Regions from separate parts of the Staphylococcus sp. AS1337 genome, predicted to be linked through region 2. Evidence: predicted binding sites of a transcription regulator. Region 2 holds the regulator's gene; each other region holds the start of a gene.
What was found. Region 2 encodes Rex, which represses fermentation and respiration genes when NADH is low (regulators of the CRP and FNR family bind a similar motif). Its sites were predicted from a motif close to TTGTGAAATATTTCACAA; they were not measured.
Positions count from the first base shown of each region.

Region 1: ACSUE0_RS10270 (cytochrome ubiquinol oxidase subunit I) is a predicted target of Rex. The motif match lies at 2,386-2,403, and genes of this name have one in related genera.
Region 3: pflB (formate C-acetyltransferase) is a predicted target of Rex. The motif match lies at 1,742-1,759, and genes of this name have one in related genera.
Region 4: ACSUE0_RS13110 (nitrate reductase subunit alpha) is a predicted target of Rex. The motif match lies at 3,134-3,151, and genes of this name have one in related genera.

Region 1 is NZ_JBOIHZ010000006.1:34,396-38,936, reverse strand. It holds gene ACSUE0_RS10275 (cytochrome d ubiquinol oxidase subunit II) at 1-1,012, opposite strand, end outside; gene ACSUE0_RS10270 (cytochrome ubiquinol oxidase subunit I) at 1,009-2,364, opposite strand; gene ACSUE0_RS10265 (glutaredoxin family protein) at 2,563-2,793, shown strand; gene ptsP (phosphoenolpyruvate--protein phosphotransferase) at 2,995-4,541, opposite strand, start outside.
Region 2 is NZ_JBOIHZ010000008.1:17,982-22,522, reverse strand. It holds gene ACSUE0_RS11745 (hypothetical protein) at 113-298, shown strand; gene ACSUE0_RS11740 (sulfurtransferase TusA family protein) at 677-901, opposite strand; gene ACSUE0_RS11735 (YeeE/YedE family protein) at 923-2,011, opposite strand; gene ACSUE0_RS11730 (redox-sensing transcriptional repressor Rex) at 2,228-2,875, opposite strand; gene ACSUE0_RS11725 (ABC-F family ATP-binding cassette domain-containing protein) at 3,021-4,541, shown strand, end outside.
Region 3 is NZ_JBOIHZ010000011.1:62,469-67,009, forward strand. It holds gene xdrA (XRE family transcriptional regulator XdrA) at 1-138, opposite strand, end outside; gene purU (formyltetrahydrofolate deformylase) at 570-1,421, shown strand; gene pflB (formate C-acetyltransferase) at 1,814-4,063, shown strand; gene pflA (pyruvate formate-lyase-activating protein) at 4,082-4,541, shown strand, end outside.
Region 4 is NZ_JBOIHZ010000010.1:84,650-89,190, forward strand. It holds gene ACSUE0_RS13110 (nitrate reductase subunit alpha) at 1-3,054, opposite strand, end outside; partial or broken gene lip (YSIRK-targeted triacylglycerol lipase) at 3,302-4,541, opposite strand, start outside.

The DNA of each region.
Region 1 (4,541 bases), on a different contig from region 2:
TTTTGCCTTCTACATATTTTTTATCGAAGACAAATAATCTTAATAATAATATTAACGATGGAATGAGTAAAAGTAAACCTAAAATAAACGCAATAATTAAGGCTATTGCCATACTACTATTTACAACACCTTCATCTATGCGAATGTAAGGATATAATATATAAGGCAATTTACTTGCACCATATCCAAAGAATGCAAAGCCCATTTGTAAAATTACTAATGCAAAAGCATAACCATGTCCTTTTTTCATAAGTGTTAATACCATTGCACCAACAAAACATATAAAGCTTAATAGGAACATCCACCAATAATTTGTTACTGCATTTAAGAAGTGCCCTTCATTTTGTAAACGCAATGACAAGAATACAAATAACGATACCGCGATCATAGGTGCTCCCCAAATTAAGAACCAATACCTCAATAAATCATATGCTAGTTTATCTTTCGCTTTAGAAGCGTAAAATGTAAGAAAACCTGACGAGATATAAAGTACTGAAATAATCGCTAAAAATACTACCGACCATGAATATGGACTAAGTAATAGTTCTAACCAGTTTAAATCTAAATGATTCTCTGTGCCAGTAATATATCCACCTTCAGATATTGTTAACGTTGTAGCTAACGCAGCTGGAATCAATAATCCAGCAATGCCGTACATCGCTAACCACGGTAACTTAGTATCTGGACCATAGTTTTCAAACGCATAAAAGCCACCTCTAATCGAAAGCAAAATTAACGCGATTGACGCTGGCAATAGTAACACTGTACCAAAATACTTCGCTGTATCAGGGAAGAACCCAACCATTCCTACGAAGAAAAATACAAAGAACACATTTGTTACTTCCCATACTGGATTAAGATAACGAGCGATTAAATGATTAATTTTCTTATCTTGCTTCGTAATTTTTGCATGTAGTGTAAAAAAGCCTGCACCAAAATCAATTGAGGCGATAATGATGTAACAGAATAAGAAAATCCAAAGCACTGAAATACCAATGTAAGCAAATATCATTCTGCTTCACCTCTTTCTGAAGCTAATGCTTCAACGTCTTTATAAGCTGGTTTATGCCTAAACATACGAATCAGTACATAAGCAGAAGTAACCATAAGCACGATATAAAGTAACCCAAATAATATCGTTACGAGTGTCAGGCCACCTGCTTGTGTTGCAGCATCAGCTACTTTTAGGTAGCCACGAACTATCCATGGTTGACGACCTTGTTCTGTTAAGAACCAACCAAACTCAATTGCCAACATTGCCGCTGGTCCGGTCAATAATGCACCATATAACATCGGTTTAGAATGTGTAAATTTCCGTAATTTTTTAAACACAAGCGTCAACACGTATGCGCCTGATACTATAAGGCAAAATACACCCATAGAAACCATTAAGTCAAAATAATAATGTACAATCATAGGCGGATGTAATTCCTTAGGGAAATCATTTAAACCTTTTACTTCTGTATCTGTATTATTATCTGCTAAGAAACTTAAAATACCAGGAATTTTAATTGCACCTGAAACTTCTTGTGCTTTTTCATCTAACGAGCCAAATAATACTAAATCTGCATTCGATTCTGTATCAAAATGCCATTCATATGCTGCTAGTTTTTCTGGTTGCTCTTGATGTAAGAATTTTGCTGACAAGTCTCCAGCCAGCATTGATCCCAAGGTAAATACTACACCTAAAATCATAGTTAATTTAAGTGCTTTCTTATGATACTCAGTATCTTTTTTAAATTTATTTTTTAACAATTTAAATGCTGCAATAGCAGCTAATACAAATGCCATCGTCATTAATGCAGTGGCTACAACGTGAAATGAACGTATTAAAAATGAATCATTAAACATTGCTGCTAGTGGCTCTACATTTACCATTTTTCCATTTTTCATTTCAAATCCAGCAGGTGTATTCATAAATGAGTTAACTGCTGTGATAAAGAATGCGGAAAATGAGCCACCTAATATAACTGGAATACTTATAAGAAAATGTGTCCATTTCCCTTTAAAACGATCCCATGTATATAAGTAAATACTCAAGAAAATTGCTTCAAAGAAGAAAGCAAAAGTTTCCATAAATAACGGTAATGCTATAACATGACCACCCATTTGCATAAAGGTTGGCCAAAGTAGCGACAATTGTAAACCAATTATAGTACCGGTTACAACACCAACTGCCACTGTAATGGTATATCCTTTGGACCATCTTTTAGCCATAGCCGTATATGATGGATCATTTTTCTTAATCCCTAAAAATTCAGCAACAGCAAACATGACCGGTACACCTACTCCGATTGTTGCAAAAATTATATGAACTGCGAGTGTCATCGCAGTTAGAAAGCGTGCTAATTCAACTGAATCCATAATATCACCTTTTTTATTTATTTGTGACAAAAATCACAACGTCCATTCATTATAAACTGCTTTACATTTTTTTAAAATAAATTGCGCTCAAAATAAAGTGACAAATTAATGACCAATAACATATATTTTTTAAACTTGAAATATTTATTAAAGTTTCTTATATTTAAGTAAATTACAATTAAGAAAGGACAAAGTACCATGACTGGAATTATAATTTACACTCAAAACGATTGCCCGCCTTGTACGTTTATCAAAAATTACTTATCAGATAAAGCAATTGGCTATACTGAAAAAAATATTAGCAATTCAAAATTCAGAAACGAAATGATGGATTATGATGCATTTGCTACACCATTTATCTTAATAGATAACGAACCAATGTATCAAATTGATATGGATAAAATCAATCAAAGTTTGAATTTAAACTAGTTACCCTTTGCCATCCCATTAACTTATATATCAAACCTAACTCAGAAAGTTTCATTTTACAATAATTGTGCATTAAAAGACTTGAATAATCAAAAAAACTGTTCACAAAGTTATTTAACTCTGTGAACAGTTTTTAAACGTAGCGAAGCACTAAAGTAATTCAATGCTTATATGCATTCGCTTACAAAATTATTCAAAATTTTATTTCGCGTATTGTTCAACCAATTCTTGTACTTCTTCTGAAGTCGCACAATTAATTGCTCTATTTGCTAGTTCTTCCATTTCATTTTGACTTAAACCTTTGATTTGTCGACGTGCTTTCAATATAGATGTTGCACTCATTGAAAACTCATCTAAACCTAGACCTAGTAGCAATGGAATAGCAGTTTCGTCTCCAGCCATTTCTCCGCACATACCAGTCCATTTACCTTCATTATGTGAAGCTTCAATCACTTGTTTTACTAAACGTAAAATTGAAGGATTGTATGGTTGATACAAGTAAGAAACACGCTCAGACATACGATCGGCAGCCATTGTATATTGAATCAAGTCATTTGTACCAATACTAAAGAAATCAACTTCTTTAGCAAATACATCTGCTAAAGCGGCAGTTGATGGTATCTCTACCATAATACCTAATTCAATATCATCAGATACTTCAATGCCTTCGTTTATTAAATTTTCTTTTTCTTCTAATAATAATGCTTTTGCATCGCGGAACTCTTTGATTGTAGCAACCATTGGGAACATGATATTTAATTTACCGTAAGTAGATGCACGTAATAATGCTCTTAATTGCGGTCTAAAAATATCTGGTTGATCTAAGCATAAACGAATTGCACGATATCCTAAGAATGGATTCATTTCTTCAGGTAAGTTTAAATACGGCAACTCTTTGTCGCCACCGATATCTAAAGTACGTACAACAACACGCTTATCTTCCATTGTTTCCAATACTTTTTTATAAGCCTCAAATTGTTCATCTTCAGTTGGCATTTCATCTCTACCCATATATAAGAACTCAGTACGGTATAATCCAATACCTTCTGCGCCATTTTCGATAACACCTTTTAAGTCATCTGGTGTACCTATATTAGCAGCAAGCTCTACATGCATTCCATCAGCTGTTGTTGATGGTTCATCACGTAATTGTTGCAACGCTTGCTTATCTTCAAAGAAACGCTCACGTTTATTTTGATACGCTATAACTTCATCTTCAGTTGGGTCAATAATTACTTCACCAGTTAAACCATCAACGATAAGCATATCGCCTTGTTTTACTTCTTTAGTAATTGACTTAGTGCCCACGACTGCAGCAATTTCTAATGAACGACTCATAATTGCAGAATGTGATGTTCTACCACCAATATTTGTAACAAATCCTTGTACAAATTCTTTGTTTAATTGAGCAGTATCTGAAGGTGTTAAATCATTTCCGATTATAACAACGCTTTCGTCAATCATACTAGGATTTGGTAATTCTATACCTAAGATGTGTGCTAACACACGTTTTGAAACGTCTCTAATATCGGCAGCACGCTCTTTCATGTATTCATTATCCATTGATTCGAATATTGTGATAAATTGTCCAGTTACATCAGATAATGCAGTTGGTGCGTTAACTTGTTCGTTTTTAATTTTTTCTTCAATCGGTTGAATTAATTCAGGATCATCTAAAACTAATAAATGCGCATCAAAAATCGCTGCCTTATCGGCACCTAAATTCTCTTCTGCATTATTTCTAATCT
Region 2 (4,541 bases):
CATTTATAGAAAGGTTAAAACTTACTAGTAGTATCTCTATATAAGTGATATATAAATTGAGATTTTAATATGATATAGTTGTGGAAATAACAACTTTAAGGAGCGATATACCATGGATAAAGGTAAATTGTACACCTTTATAATATTAAGTATTTGTATAATAGTTATTATTGTTTCTTTGCCATTTTTACTTAAAAATGGTAGTTACTCAGCAATTATTTCAGCCTTTATCCCTATAATGATATTAATTATTTACTTTATCTTTAAAGCTAAAGGCAATAATAAAGATAAAGATTAACAATGTTTATTGGTTATATACTTATTCAGTTTAATGTAAGGAAAACATGACAAAAACTGTAAGGCTAAATCTATTAAATTTATTTTTACTCATTATTTTAATGTTTGTGTTAAATACTAATACCTTTGAATCTTTTTCTATTTATTTGGTCAATGTTCTACCGATAATAATTGGAAACTATGTATTAATTACAAATATTAAAAAACAAAATTCTGACTACAAAATATATAATAAATTTAAATAATAAAAAGGCTTAAAATAAAAATGATCGAACTCAAAGCATAGCTATGAATTCAATCATTTTTATTTTAATTATTATGTTGTCTAATTGACTAAGTGAAGTTCACTTGCAGACTCAATCTCAACTATTACTATTAATTAAGCTTTTTGAATTGTGATTGTCCATGATGCATCATCTAATTGTTCATAATTAGTAACTGGATAGCCTTGCTCAGCTGCCCAATTTGGTAAAGCTTCAGTTGCTTGAGTACAATCAAAATCTATTTTTAATTCATCACCATTATCTAACGTATTCATTTTCTTTTGTGCTTCTATTAACGGGAATGGACAAACCATTCCAACTGTACCTAACTCGTGTACCATAATTTGTGCCTCCTATATTAATTATATTGTTTGCGTTTGTGACGTTACAGTTTCATTAGAAGTTTGCTTCTGCGCTTTTTTCATAGGTCTGATAAACACAAAATAACTCATTGTCCAAGCTCCTAAGATCATTGAAGCAAGTGCAATCCAACCTTTCCATGACATCGTTGCTGTTTCTACTAGTCCATTTCCTATTGAACAACCACCTGCTACTGAAGCGCCAAATCCCATAAGCACGCCGCCAATAATACTGTTACGAATAGTTTTTGTATCTGGCAATCTCCATTTAAACTCTCTTGCCCCTTTAGCCGCAATATAAGATCCTAGGAATATTCCAAGAACTAAGAAGACACCCCAGTCTAATAATTTCAAATCACCAGTTACAAAAAACTGTACTAGATTCGCGGATGGTGTTGTAATACCTAGCCCATACATTCTTCCTGTCGACTCACTTACAGGCCATGCAATTAACGCGATGAGCCCTACTGCAATAGCAGCCACAAATGGGTGGTATTTTTTTTCAAATAAATAATGCCGCAAACCTGTGAATTTCTGTTTTAATTTAGGAACAGCAAATTTAGGTTTCGGTTTGCGTAAAGTTTTGACTACAAAAAATACTGTAATAAATGTAAGTAATGCTACCCAAATCCATGTCGGTATCCCTGTAGTTTGTGACATGCTTGTATTAACGTTTGTAGGCTTATTTAAACCATCCATTAATGGTAATAATAGACCATATTTCGTAGCTGCCGAAGTAAATGCATAGGCGATGAGTGCCATCCAACTGCCTATTAAACCTTCACCTGCTCTATACCATGTACCGGTAGCACATCCGCCAGCTAATATAATACCTAAACCAAATATAAATGAACCTATTACTGTTCCAATAATAGGATAAGTTGACTCAGGTATTTGTACTAAACCAGTAGAAGTCAAAATGAGCAATCCTATACTTTGAACTGTAATTGCTATAAGTAATGCATAAAACATTTTGTTACTCTTTTGAATATACATATCTCTAAATCCACCAGCCAGACAAAACCGTGTTCTTTGCATAACAAAGCCTAAAAGACTTCCCACAATAATGCCACTGATTATTAACCAAGTCATATTAATAACCTCTTTCCCGATAAAATCAATAAGATTAATAATATTAGAAATCGTATAAAATTTCAACCTTGCAACTCATAAATTTTTAATTTTCTACTAACTTATATAGTAACAGTATTTCCAAATTCAAATTAAACATCCATAAAAAAATAGTTTTTTATAAACACAGCACACTGAGTGTATTACTGTATCTATAAAAAACTAACTAATCATTTTTTATTTATTGCTATAATTTTTCATAAAAAATAATAGCGATTGTAATTCAATACCTAAATCAATATGATGAACTTGAACGTCTGATGGAGTTAGTACACGACTTGGTGTAAAGTTAAGTATCCCTTTAACACCTGAATCTACTAATACATCAGCTACGTTTTGAGCTGCTTCTTCAGGAGTAGTCAATATCACTACATCTATATCTTCTTGTGTTAATATTTCCTTTATTTTATCAAATGGACTTACTGTCACTTTACCTATTTGTGTCCCAATAACCTCTTCACGAATATCGAATGCTTCAGTTATAGTCATTTCATCATGTATTGAAAAGTTATATGTTAATAATGCTTTACCTAAGTTCCCTACACCTACAATTGCAATTTTAATCTCGTCATTTTCGCTTATTTCATTTTTAAAAAAATGTAATAAGCTATCAATATTATAGCCATAGCCTTTCTTGCCTAACTCGCCAAAATAAGAAAAATCTCTTCGAATCGTTGCAGAATCAATATTTAAGCCTTCGCTGATGGCTTTAGAATTAACTCTATCAATGCCTTTAGATTTTAATGTATTGACGAATCTATAATATAACGGTAAACGTTTCAATGTGGCACGAGGAATCTTTTCGCTTTGATTAGCCAAGATCATTTCCCCCTATTTCATTATCTGTTATTCATTAATCTTATAATCACTACAACATTATACATGACTGAATAATAAAAATAAACAATGATAGTTTTAACAACACGCTGAATACTGTAGAATGATAATGAATAGAGAGGTGCAAAATCAGATGATATTATTACAACTCAATGATTTAACTAAATCATTCGACGGCGAAGATATTTTTAATAATGTGGATTTTGAAGTTAAAACTGGTGAACGCATTGGTATTGTAGGTCGTAATGGCGCCGGAAAATCTACATTAATGAAAATAATTGCTGGTGTTGAAGATTATGATAGCGGTCATATTTCTAAGAGTAAAAATTTAAAACTTGGTTATTTAACACAGCAAATGACATTAAATACAGATCAAACTGTATTTGAAGAAATGTCTAAGCCGTTTGAGGCAATGAAAAATTTAGAACAAGAAATGAAATTGGAAACAGATTGGTTAGCACAACATGCAAATGAGTATGATACTGAGACATATAAATCTCATATCGATCGCTATGAAGCATTATCCAATCAATTTGAACAACAAGATGGCTATCAATATGAAAGCAAAATTAAAACAGTCTTACACGGATTGAATTTTAGTGAAGCGGATTTCGACCGACCTATCAACGACTTTAGCGGTGGTCAAAAAACAAGATTATCTTTGGCACAAATGTTATTAAGTGAACCTGATTTATTACTTTTAGACGAACCCACCAACCATTTAGATATGGAAACGACCCAATGGTTAGAAAGTTATTTAAATTACTTTAAAGGTGCCATCGTAATTATTAGTCATGATAGATATTTCTTAGATAAAATTGTGACTCAAATTTATGACGTTGCACTCGGTGATGTTCAACATTATGTAGGCAATTATGCTCAGTTTATTGATCAAAGAGATAAATATTATGAAAAACGTATGCAAGAATATGAGAATCAACAAGCTGAAATTAAACGATTAGAGACTTTTGTCGATAAAAATATTGCCCGCGCTTCAACTACAGGTATGGCTAAGAGCCGTAGGAAAATGTTGGAAAAGATTGAACGCATAAATAAACCTATGATTGATGCTAAAAGTGCCAACATTCAATTTGAATTTGATCGTAATACTGGTAATGATGTCTTCCATATAAAAAATTTAGAAATTGGCTATGAGTCTCCGATTACTAAAGGAATCACTTTTGAAGTAACAAAAGGAGATCATATTGCAATTATCGGACCTAATGGCATTGGGAAATCAACTTTAATAAAAACCATTGCCAATATACAAAATGCATTAAATGGGACAATCACTACCGGCGCCAACTTAAAAATTGGTTATTATGATCAAAAGCAAGCTGAATTTAAATCAAATAAAACAATACTTGATTACTTATGGGACCAATACCCTACTATGAATGAAAAAGACATTCGTGCTGTTTTAGGTCGTTTTCTATTTGTACAAGAAGACGTTAAAAAAATAATTAACGATCTATCGGGTGGCGAGAAGGCACGTTTACAGCTTGCCTTATTAATGCTTGAGCGAAACAATGTACTCATTTTAGATGAACCTACAAACCATTTAGATATAGATTCAAAAGAAATGTTAGAACAAGCTTTAGCAAACTTTAAAGGCACAATCCTATTTGTATCTCATGACCGTTATTTTATTAAT
Region 3 (4,541 bases), on a different contig from region 2:
TCTTTCTTTTTCTATTTGTACTAAAGTCTTTTTTGAAAGACCAATAGTTTGGGCCATCGTATCTTGCGTATAACCTGCTTCAATACGTACCATTTTAAATTTTGTTTGAATTAAATCTGTGAAATTCTGTCTATCCATTACTTTAATCTACCTTTCATCTAAAGAATATTTTATCCGGACACAAGAAATTGCAATAATACACGCTTCTTGAAACACAAATTACATCTTAATACAATTTTTAAGAAAATAAAAGAGTGAAATCAAATTTTCATCGTTTTTTATCATTGGCGCAATTATCAAAATAATCAATCTTATATCTTATAATTTAGTTAAAAACAAAAATCACTTTGTTTGTAAGCGTATTATTTTCGTAAAAAGTGTCATTATCTATCATTACTTATTACTCATAAAAGATAAAAACACTATTCATTATTATAGCCTATTTCTACTATAATAGTATAGTTAAAAGTATAAATTGTTCTATTTTTATTGAAAAACATTTTATTTATTTACATTGTTCAGAATATTCCCTATAATTTTAAGTACTTTTTAAATTTTGAGGTGCTTAAATGGAAGATAAATACATATTACTCGCAACATGCAATGACAAAGTTGGTATAACGTCATTAATTACAAATATTATTGCAGAATACGGCTCTAATATTTTACATCTTGATCACTTTACTGAATACGATCATGCACAAGATACCGAAGGAAAATTATTTTTAAGATTTGAGTTTGAAAAAGTAACACAATTGAAAGAAGCTCTAGAAAACACTTTAAGTCAAAATGATATTAATTTTGATATTTTTGATACAAGTGATAAAACAAAAATCGCATTATTTGTATCAAAAGAAGACCATGCTTTTAATGAAGTATTATTAAGAGTTCAGCGTAAAGAAATCCCAGCTGAAATCACTTGTGTTGTCAGTAATCATGAAAACAATAGGCATTTTGCTGAATCTTTTAATATCCCTTTTTACTATGTACCAAGTAACAATGATAAGGCTGTTGCTGAACAAAACATATTAGATATTTGCGCAAAACACGAAGTAGAATTAATAGTTTTAGCTAAGTATATGCAAATACTTACTGATAATTTTGTAAGTCATTATCCAAATCAAATTATTAATATCCACCATTCTTTCTTACCTTCATTCATTGGAGCGAATCCATACAAACAAGCTTGGGAGCGCGGCGTTAAATTAGTCGGTGCAACAAGTCATTACGTAACTTCTGATTTAGATGAAGGACCGATTATAGACCAAGATGTCACACGTATTAATCATCGTTATAACGTACAAGATTTACGTAAAATTGGACGTCATGTTGAATCTTCTGTTTTAGCTCAAGCAGTTGAATATCATGTTCAACATAAAGTCATCGTAAATGATGGCAATAAAACAATTGTTTTTAATTAATATTGTGTATAATAAGTGTACTAATTACTGTTATCATAGTTATTAATATAAATTTATACACAATTTAATTTCTAAAACCTTCTATTATATATGCACGATTTATTAGGCCACTTTTATCCTCTAATTAATAAGGATAAAAGTGGCCTGCTTTGTGTTTCTTATTTTTTATACTCTTCTTCGCCCAATTCTTATCTTTGCTTATTAATAATACTCCAATAATCTCCTGTTATATAACAGATACACAATATTATAAAACTGTCATATAACTTCTTACAGTTTCTCAAATCGTTCACAGTTTGTATTAAAAACTTTCACAAATATTGTGAAAAAATTAACAATGATAATGTTACAATATTTGTGAAATTATTAACAAAATGAATGGAGGAGTAAAAATGTTAGAAAAAGAAAAATTACACGAAACTGCTTGGCAAGGATTCAAAAGTGGACGTTGGAATCGCCATGTTGATGTTCGTGAGTTTATCCAACTAAACTACTCACTATATGAAGGTGATGATCAATTTTTAGAAGGACCGACTGAGGCAACAACGAAGCTGTGGGATCAAGTGATGGCTTTATCCAAAGAAGAACGTGAACGTGGTGGCATGTGGGATATGGATACAAAAGTGCCTTCTACAATCACTTCACATGAAGCTGGTTATTTAAATCAAGATTTAGAAACTATTGTCGGTGTCCAAACTGAGAAACCATTTAAACGATCTATGCAACCATTTGGAGGCATTCGTATGGCTAAAGCTGCCTGCGAAGCATATGGTTATGAGTTAGATTCAGAAACTGAAAAAATATTTACAGATTATCGTAAAACACATAATCAAGGCGTGTTTGATGCCTACTCTAAGGAAATGCTTAATTGTAGAAAAGCTGGTATTATAACAGGTCTTCCTGACGCTTACGGTCGTGGGAGAATCATTGGTGACTATCGCCGTGTTGCGCTATATGGCATTGACTTTTTGATGGCAGAAAAAATGCATGACTTTAATACTATGTCTACTGAAATGTCAGAAGATGTTATTCGCTTGCGCGAAGAATTATCAGAACAATATCGCTCACTTAAAGAATTGAAAATATTAGGTAAAACATACGGTTTTGACCTTGGTCGTCCCGCTAATAATTTTAAAGAAGCTGTACAATGGCTTTATTTAGCATATTTAGCTGCTATTAAAGAACAAAATGGTGCTGCTATGAGTTTAGGACGCACGTCTACATTCTTAGATATTTATGCTGAACGAGATTTAAAAAACGGCACGATAACAGAACGTGAAATTCAAGAAATAATTGACCATTTTATTATGAAATTACGTATTGTGAAATTCGCCCGTACACCAGATTATAATGAATTATTCTCTGGGGACCCTACTTGGGTTACTGAATCAATTGGTGGTATAGGGATTAATGGTAAACCACTTGTAACTAAAAACTCATTCCGTTTCTTGCACTCATTAGACAACTTAGGACCTGCACCAGAACCAAATTTAACTGTACTTTGGTCGGTACAATTGCCATCCCACTTTAAAAACTACTGTGCAAAAATGAGTATAAAAACAAGTTCAATACAATATGAAAATGATGATTTAATGCGTGAATCGTACGGTGATGACTATGGTATTGCGTGTTGTGTATCTGCAATGAAAATTGGTAAACAAATGCAATTCTTTGGTGCTCGTGCAAACTTAGCTAAAACTTTATTATACGCAATTAATGGTGGAAAAGATGAAAAATCTGGTATGCAAGTGGGACCGTCATATGAAGCTATCAATTCACAAGTATTAAATTACGATGAAGTGTTTGAAAAATTTGATAAGATGATGGATTGGCTAGCAGGCATTTACATCAATTCTTTAAATGTTATTCATTATATGCATGATAAATACAGTTACGAGCGTATCGAGATGGCGTTACATGATACTAATATTATACGTACAATGGCAACAGGTATTGCAGGATTATCAGTTGCTGCGGATTCATTGTCAGCAATTAAATATGCTCAAGTTACACCAATACGTGATGACAATGGTTTAGTAATTGATTTTGAAATAAATGGAGATTTCCCTAAATATGGTAACAATGATACTCGTGTAGATGATATTGCCGTAGATTTAGTAGAACGCTTTATGGCTAAATTAAGAAGTCATAAAACATATCGTAATTCTGAACATACAATGAGTGTACTTACAATCACTTCAAATGTCGTTTATGGTAAAAAGACCGGTAATACACCTGATGGACGAAAAGCTGGTGAACCGTTTGCCCCGGGTGCCAATCCAATGCACGGACGAGATCAAAAAGGAGCATTATCATCACTCAGCTCTGTTGCAAAAATTCCATATGATTGTTGTAAGGACGGTATTTCAAATACATTCAGTATCATTCCTAAATCATTAGGAAAATTACCAGAGGAACAAAATAGAAATCTTACAAGTATGCTTGATGGATATGCTATGCAACACGGCCATCATTTAAACATAAACGTCTTTAATCGAGACACATTGTTAGATGCAATGGATCATCCCGAAGAATATCCACAACTAACTATACGTGTTTCTGGCTATGCAGTTAATTTCATTAAATTAACACGAGAACAACAATTAGATGTTATTTCTCGTACGTTCCATGAAAGAATGTAAATAAAAGGTGGGAGCAAAATGCTTAAAGGACACTTGCACTCTGTCGAAAGTATGGGCACTGTCGACGGTCCAGGTATTAGATATATACTTTTTATGCAAGGCTGTTTATTGAGATGTTTATATTGTCATAATCCAGATACATGGAAAGTCAATTCATTTTCTAGAGAAGTAACAGTTGATGAAATGATTGATGAAATCACATCTTTCAAATCTTATTTTGAAGCATCTGGAGGAGGAGTAACTATAAGTGGTGGTGAACCGTTATTACAAATGCCCTTTATCATAGCTTTATTTAAAGCATTAAAGGAAAATGGAATTCACACATGCATCGATACTTCTGCAGGCTGTGCAAATGATACAGTAGCATTTCAACGTCACTTCGATGAATTATTAAAATATACAGATTTAATACTATTAGATATTAAACATATTGATAACGAAAAACACATAGCATTAACTAAAAAACCTAACACACAAA
Region 4 (4,541 bases), on a different contig from region 2:
AGTAAATGGTGAATAACGTTTACCATTTTTATTTGAGCCCGGGAACACAGCTGTTGGAATGACTTCTCGCGGTTGAGCAGTTATATTTAAAAATGAAATTTTTTCTGATGTGCGTTCACTTGAAATATCTTTCAACGGCATACCTGTTTGTTGTTCTAAATCTTCATAAGATTTTTGCGATAACTTACCATTTGTAGCTGAAGATAAATTTAATACAACGTCTGCAGCTCGTCTTGCAGTATCTAATCTCGGTCTATTATTTTTTATGGAATCCTCCACTTCTTCATTCCATGTTCCAACCATGCTTTTTAACTCTTCATATTGTTCTGATACTGAGAAACTTACTCCATGAGCCCCTATTTTAGCTTTTTCTAATAAAGGTCCTACTGTAACGTATTTATCAAATATTTTAGTATAATCCCTATCGACTACTGCAAAACCTGGCATTGTTTTTCCAGGTATTGCTTCAATTTCACCCTTCGTCCAATCTTTAATTATGCCATTCACATTAGATATTTCTTGTTTTGAATCGTGTGCAAGTGGTGCTGTAACGACATCTTTATAAACACCTTTAAGATGTGTTTTAGCCATTTCTGATATTTCTTTGCTCAATGTTTTAAAAATATCCCAATCTGAACGTGACTCCCATAATGGGTCTATTGCCGGATTAAATGGGTGTACAAATGGGTGCATATCTGTAGATGATAAATCGTGTTTTTCATACCATGTTGCAGCAGGTAAGACAATATCTGAATACAATGGTGTGGATGTCATTCTAAAATCTAGGGATACAAGTAAATCCAGTTTTCCTTCTGTATCTTCTCTCCATTGAATTTCTTCTGGTTTCACCTCTTCGTTTGGTTCAGCTAATAACCCTGACTTCGCACCGAGTAAATGTTTCATAAAGTATTCTTGTCCTTTAGCAGAACTTGATATTAAATTAGAGCGCCAAAGGAACAATGTTTTTGGATGATTCTGTTTTGAATCTGGGTCTTCAATTGCAAATTTTGTTTCTCTAGACTTTACGGACTCAATCGCACGTTTCATGATTGCTTCATTATTAAATTCTCCAGCATCTTTCGCTTCCTCACCAAAAGATAAACTGTTTCTATCAAATTGAGGATAAGACGGTAACCAACCACATCTAGCAGCTAAGACATTGTAATCAGCAGGATGTTGATGTTTAATATTTTCTGCCAATGGAGATTTCAAACTATCGATATTTGATTCTTCATATTTCCATTGGTCTGTTGCGAAGTAAAACCAACTTGTTCCATTTTGTAAACGTGGTGGCGCTTGCCAGTCTTTAGCAAAAGCAATCGTATTCCACCCTTCAATTGGGCGACATTTTTCTTGTCCAACATAGTGTGCCCATCCGCCACCGTTTACTCCTTGACAGCCGCATAATAATACTAAATTCAAAATAGAACGATAAATCGTGTCCGAATTAAACCAATGATTAATACCAGCTCCCATGATAATCATTGAACGCCCTTCGGTATCAATTGCGTTTTGCGCAAACTCTAGACCAACTTGGGTCACAACACTTTGTTTAACACCAGTAATTTTTTCTTGCCATGCAGGTGTATAATATGACGCTGGATCATCATATCCTGATGCCTCAAGTTCATGATCGAAACGTTTCACACCATACTGACTCGTCATTAAATCAAATACAGTGGTAATATATTTCTCTTCACCATTTGCTAATTTAATCTTTTGTACAGCAATAGGACGCTCAAATATACCATTACCTTCATTATTAAAAAATGGAAATTGTATGTGTTTTAATTCATATTCCTCTTCAGCAAAACTCATTGCTGGATCAATTTGCTTACCTTCTTCATTTTCTAATTTCAGGTTCCATTGTTTGCCTTCTTCCCAACGCTGACCCATCGTACCATTTGGAACTGTTAATTGTTTTGCTAATTTATCAAAAATCACAGGTTTCCAGTCGCTATTTTCAGTATGCTGTCCTAGATCATGCGCACGTAAGAAACGCCCAGCTTTCAAGCCATTCTTATCTTCATCTAACATTAGGAGAAATGGCATATCGGTATATTGTTTTGCGTAATTAATAAAATAGTCATTCGGTTTATTCACATAATGTTCTTGTAAAATAACATGCGTCATTGCTTGTGCGACTGCAGCGTCTGTTCCTGGGTGCGGAGCTAACCAATTATCAGCAAATTTAACATTTTCTGCATAATCGGGCGCAACTGATACTACTTTTGTACCTTTATAGCGAACTTCTGTCATAAAATGCGCATCCGGTGTTCTTGTTAATGGGACATTAGATCCCCACATCATAATATAAGCTGCGTTGTACCAATCACTAGATTCTGGTACATCTGTTTGTTCACCCCATATTTGTGGAGAAGCAGGTGGTAAATCGGCATACCAGTCATAAAAGCTCAACATTTCTCCACCTAATAAACTCATAAAACGCGCGCCAGAAGCATAACTTAACATCGACATAGCTGGGATTGGTGTAAAACCAGCCAATCTATCGGGTCCATATTTCTTAATGGTATATATAATTTGAGCTGAAATGAGTTTTGACACATCTTTCCAATTTGTTCTTACTAACCCACCCTTACCTCTTGCTTGTTTATATGTTTTAGCTTTTTCTTCATTTTCAACAATCGACGCCCAAGCAGCTATCGTATTATTTTGATGCGCTTCTAATGCTTCTGTCCACAACTCCCATAACTTACCACGAATATAAGGATAACGGATGCGTAAAGGACTATATTCATACCAAGAAAAAGATGCTCCTCGAGGACATCCGCGTGGCTCAAATTCAGGTAAATCTGGTCCACAACTAGGGTAATCTGTTTGCTGGTTTTCCCAAGTAATGACACCATTTTTCACAAATACCTTCCAGGAACAAGATCCTGTACAGTTCACACCATGTGTTGTTCTTACTACTTTGTCATGACTCCAACGTTCTCTATACATTTTTTCCCATTCACGACTTTTACTTTCTAAGATTGACCAATCACCATTAAATCTTTCTGTTGGTTTAAAGAATTGCAATCCAAATTTTTTCATTTTATACATCCTCTCACATCATTCATGTATAATTTATATAGCATTCACAAATTTTGTATTTCTTTAATTCTTACAACCATTGTATATTTTTTCACAAAGTCTAAATATTAGGGATTTACCTATTTAGATAAAAGAAACCCCTAATAACTTTTCGAACATAAAAAACTCCCATTACTCGTAATAATGATTCTCACCATTACAAGTAAAGGGAGCTTTGATTAAAATTTGAAAGTCATTTTTCTTTTATTTATACGGCAACTGCCTGTTCTTCACGCGCCTCTACACGCATTAAGTGGTCAATAATACCAGTATAAAATTCTTCAAGTTCTTGTCCTGTACGTTTTCTATCAAGGTTATCAAGCCCTATGAAATCTACATGATCCCAATCTTTTTTAATTGGCATCACATTCCAAATACCTTTTTCTGTAGCTTGTGTTAAATCTTGTACTTTTTTAGCGGGTTGTCCGGTTGGACTTAATGCAGAAGTAACTGCTACAACACCATCATTTTCTTGCCAATCTTCTCTAGAATCTTTACCTATCAATTTACTTGTTAAATCCATTAATCCAAACAAACCTCTATTAGGTCTGTGATGACCTAAACTATTTTTATGCGTTGCTTGTCCCGCAAAAGATGTATATACAATATTAGGATTAACTGATGTATTTAAGTTCAAATCTTCTGCACCAAATGTTGTTAAATCTCTAGTTGCAACATCTTCCGTATTCCAAATCGGACTATCTTTCAATCTATTTACATATTCTATATAAGTTTCATTAGGCTGTTGTTCAAAGCCCCATTGTGAAAGTCCAAAATCAATTTTAGATTTTTTATTATTGCCTAATTTCGCTATATTGTTTAATACATTTTTGATAAAATTTGTATTTGCTAACTTATCAGAAGCTTGAGAACCTTTATGTGGCGTTGCCAATGTTGTAATTGATGAAATCATATTATCTTTTTGTCCTTGGAATAATGGAGAAATTGTACCACCATGTTGTTCATGATATTTAATTTCTTCTGGATTCCCAAAACGTAAAAATTGCTCAAGTAAACGAATCGTTTGTCCACCCATACTGTGACCAATTAAATGTACTTTCTGACCTGGTTTCCAATTTGGCATAACACCTTCGTATGTTTTACCGTATCTATTATGCCCGTATTTTGCAGCGTGTGCCGCACCATAATCTACCTGACCACCTTTAATGTAGTGATATAACTCTACAGCACGACCATAGTTACTGCCAACTGCACTTATACTCGCTTCGTATACTTCATAACCTGCTTTTTCTAATACTTCCTTTACTTTGTATTTCTTTCCACCCCAATAATTTGGGTACAAATCTGGTTTATTACCATCCATTAATCCTAAGAAACCATGTACCAATATAATTGGATATTTATTTACATGTACACCTTGTTCTGCTTTTTTAGCAGTTTTCAATAAAGATTTGACCTCAGCTTGTTGCACTTTAGAACGATTACGT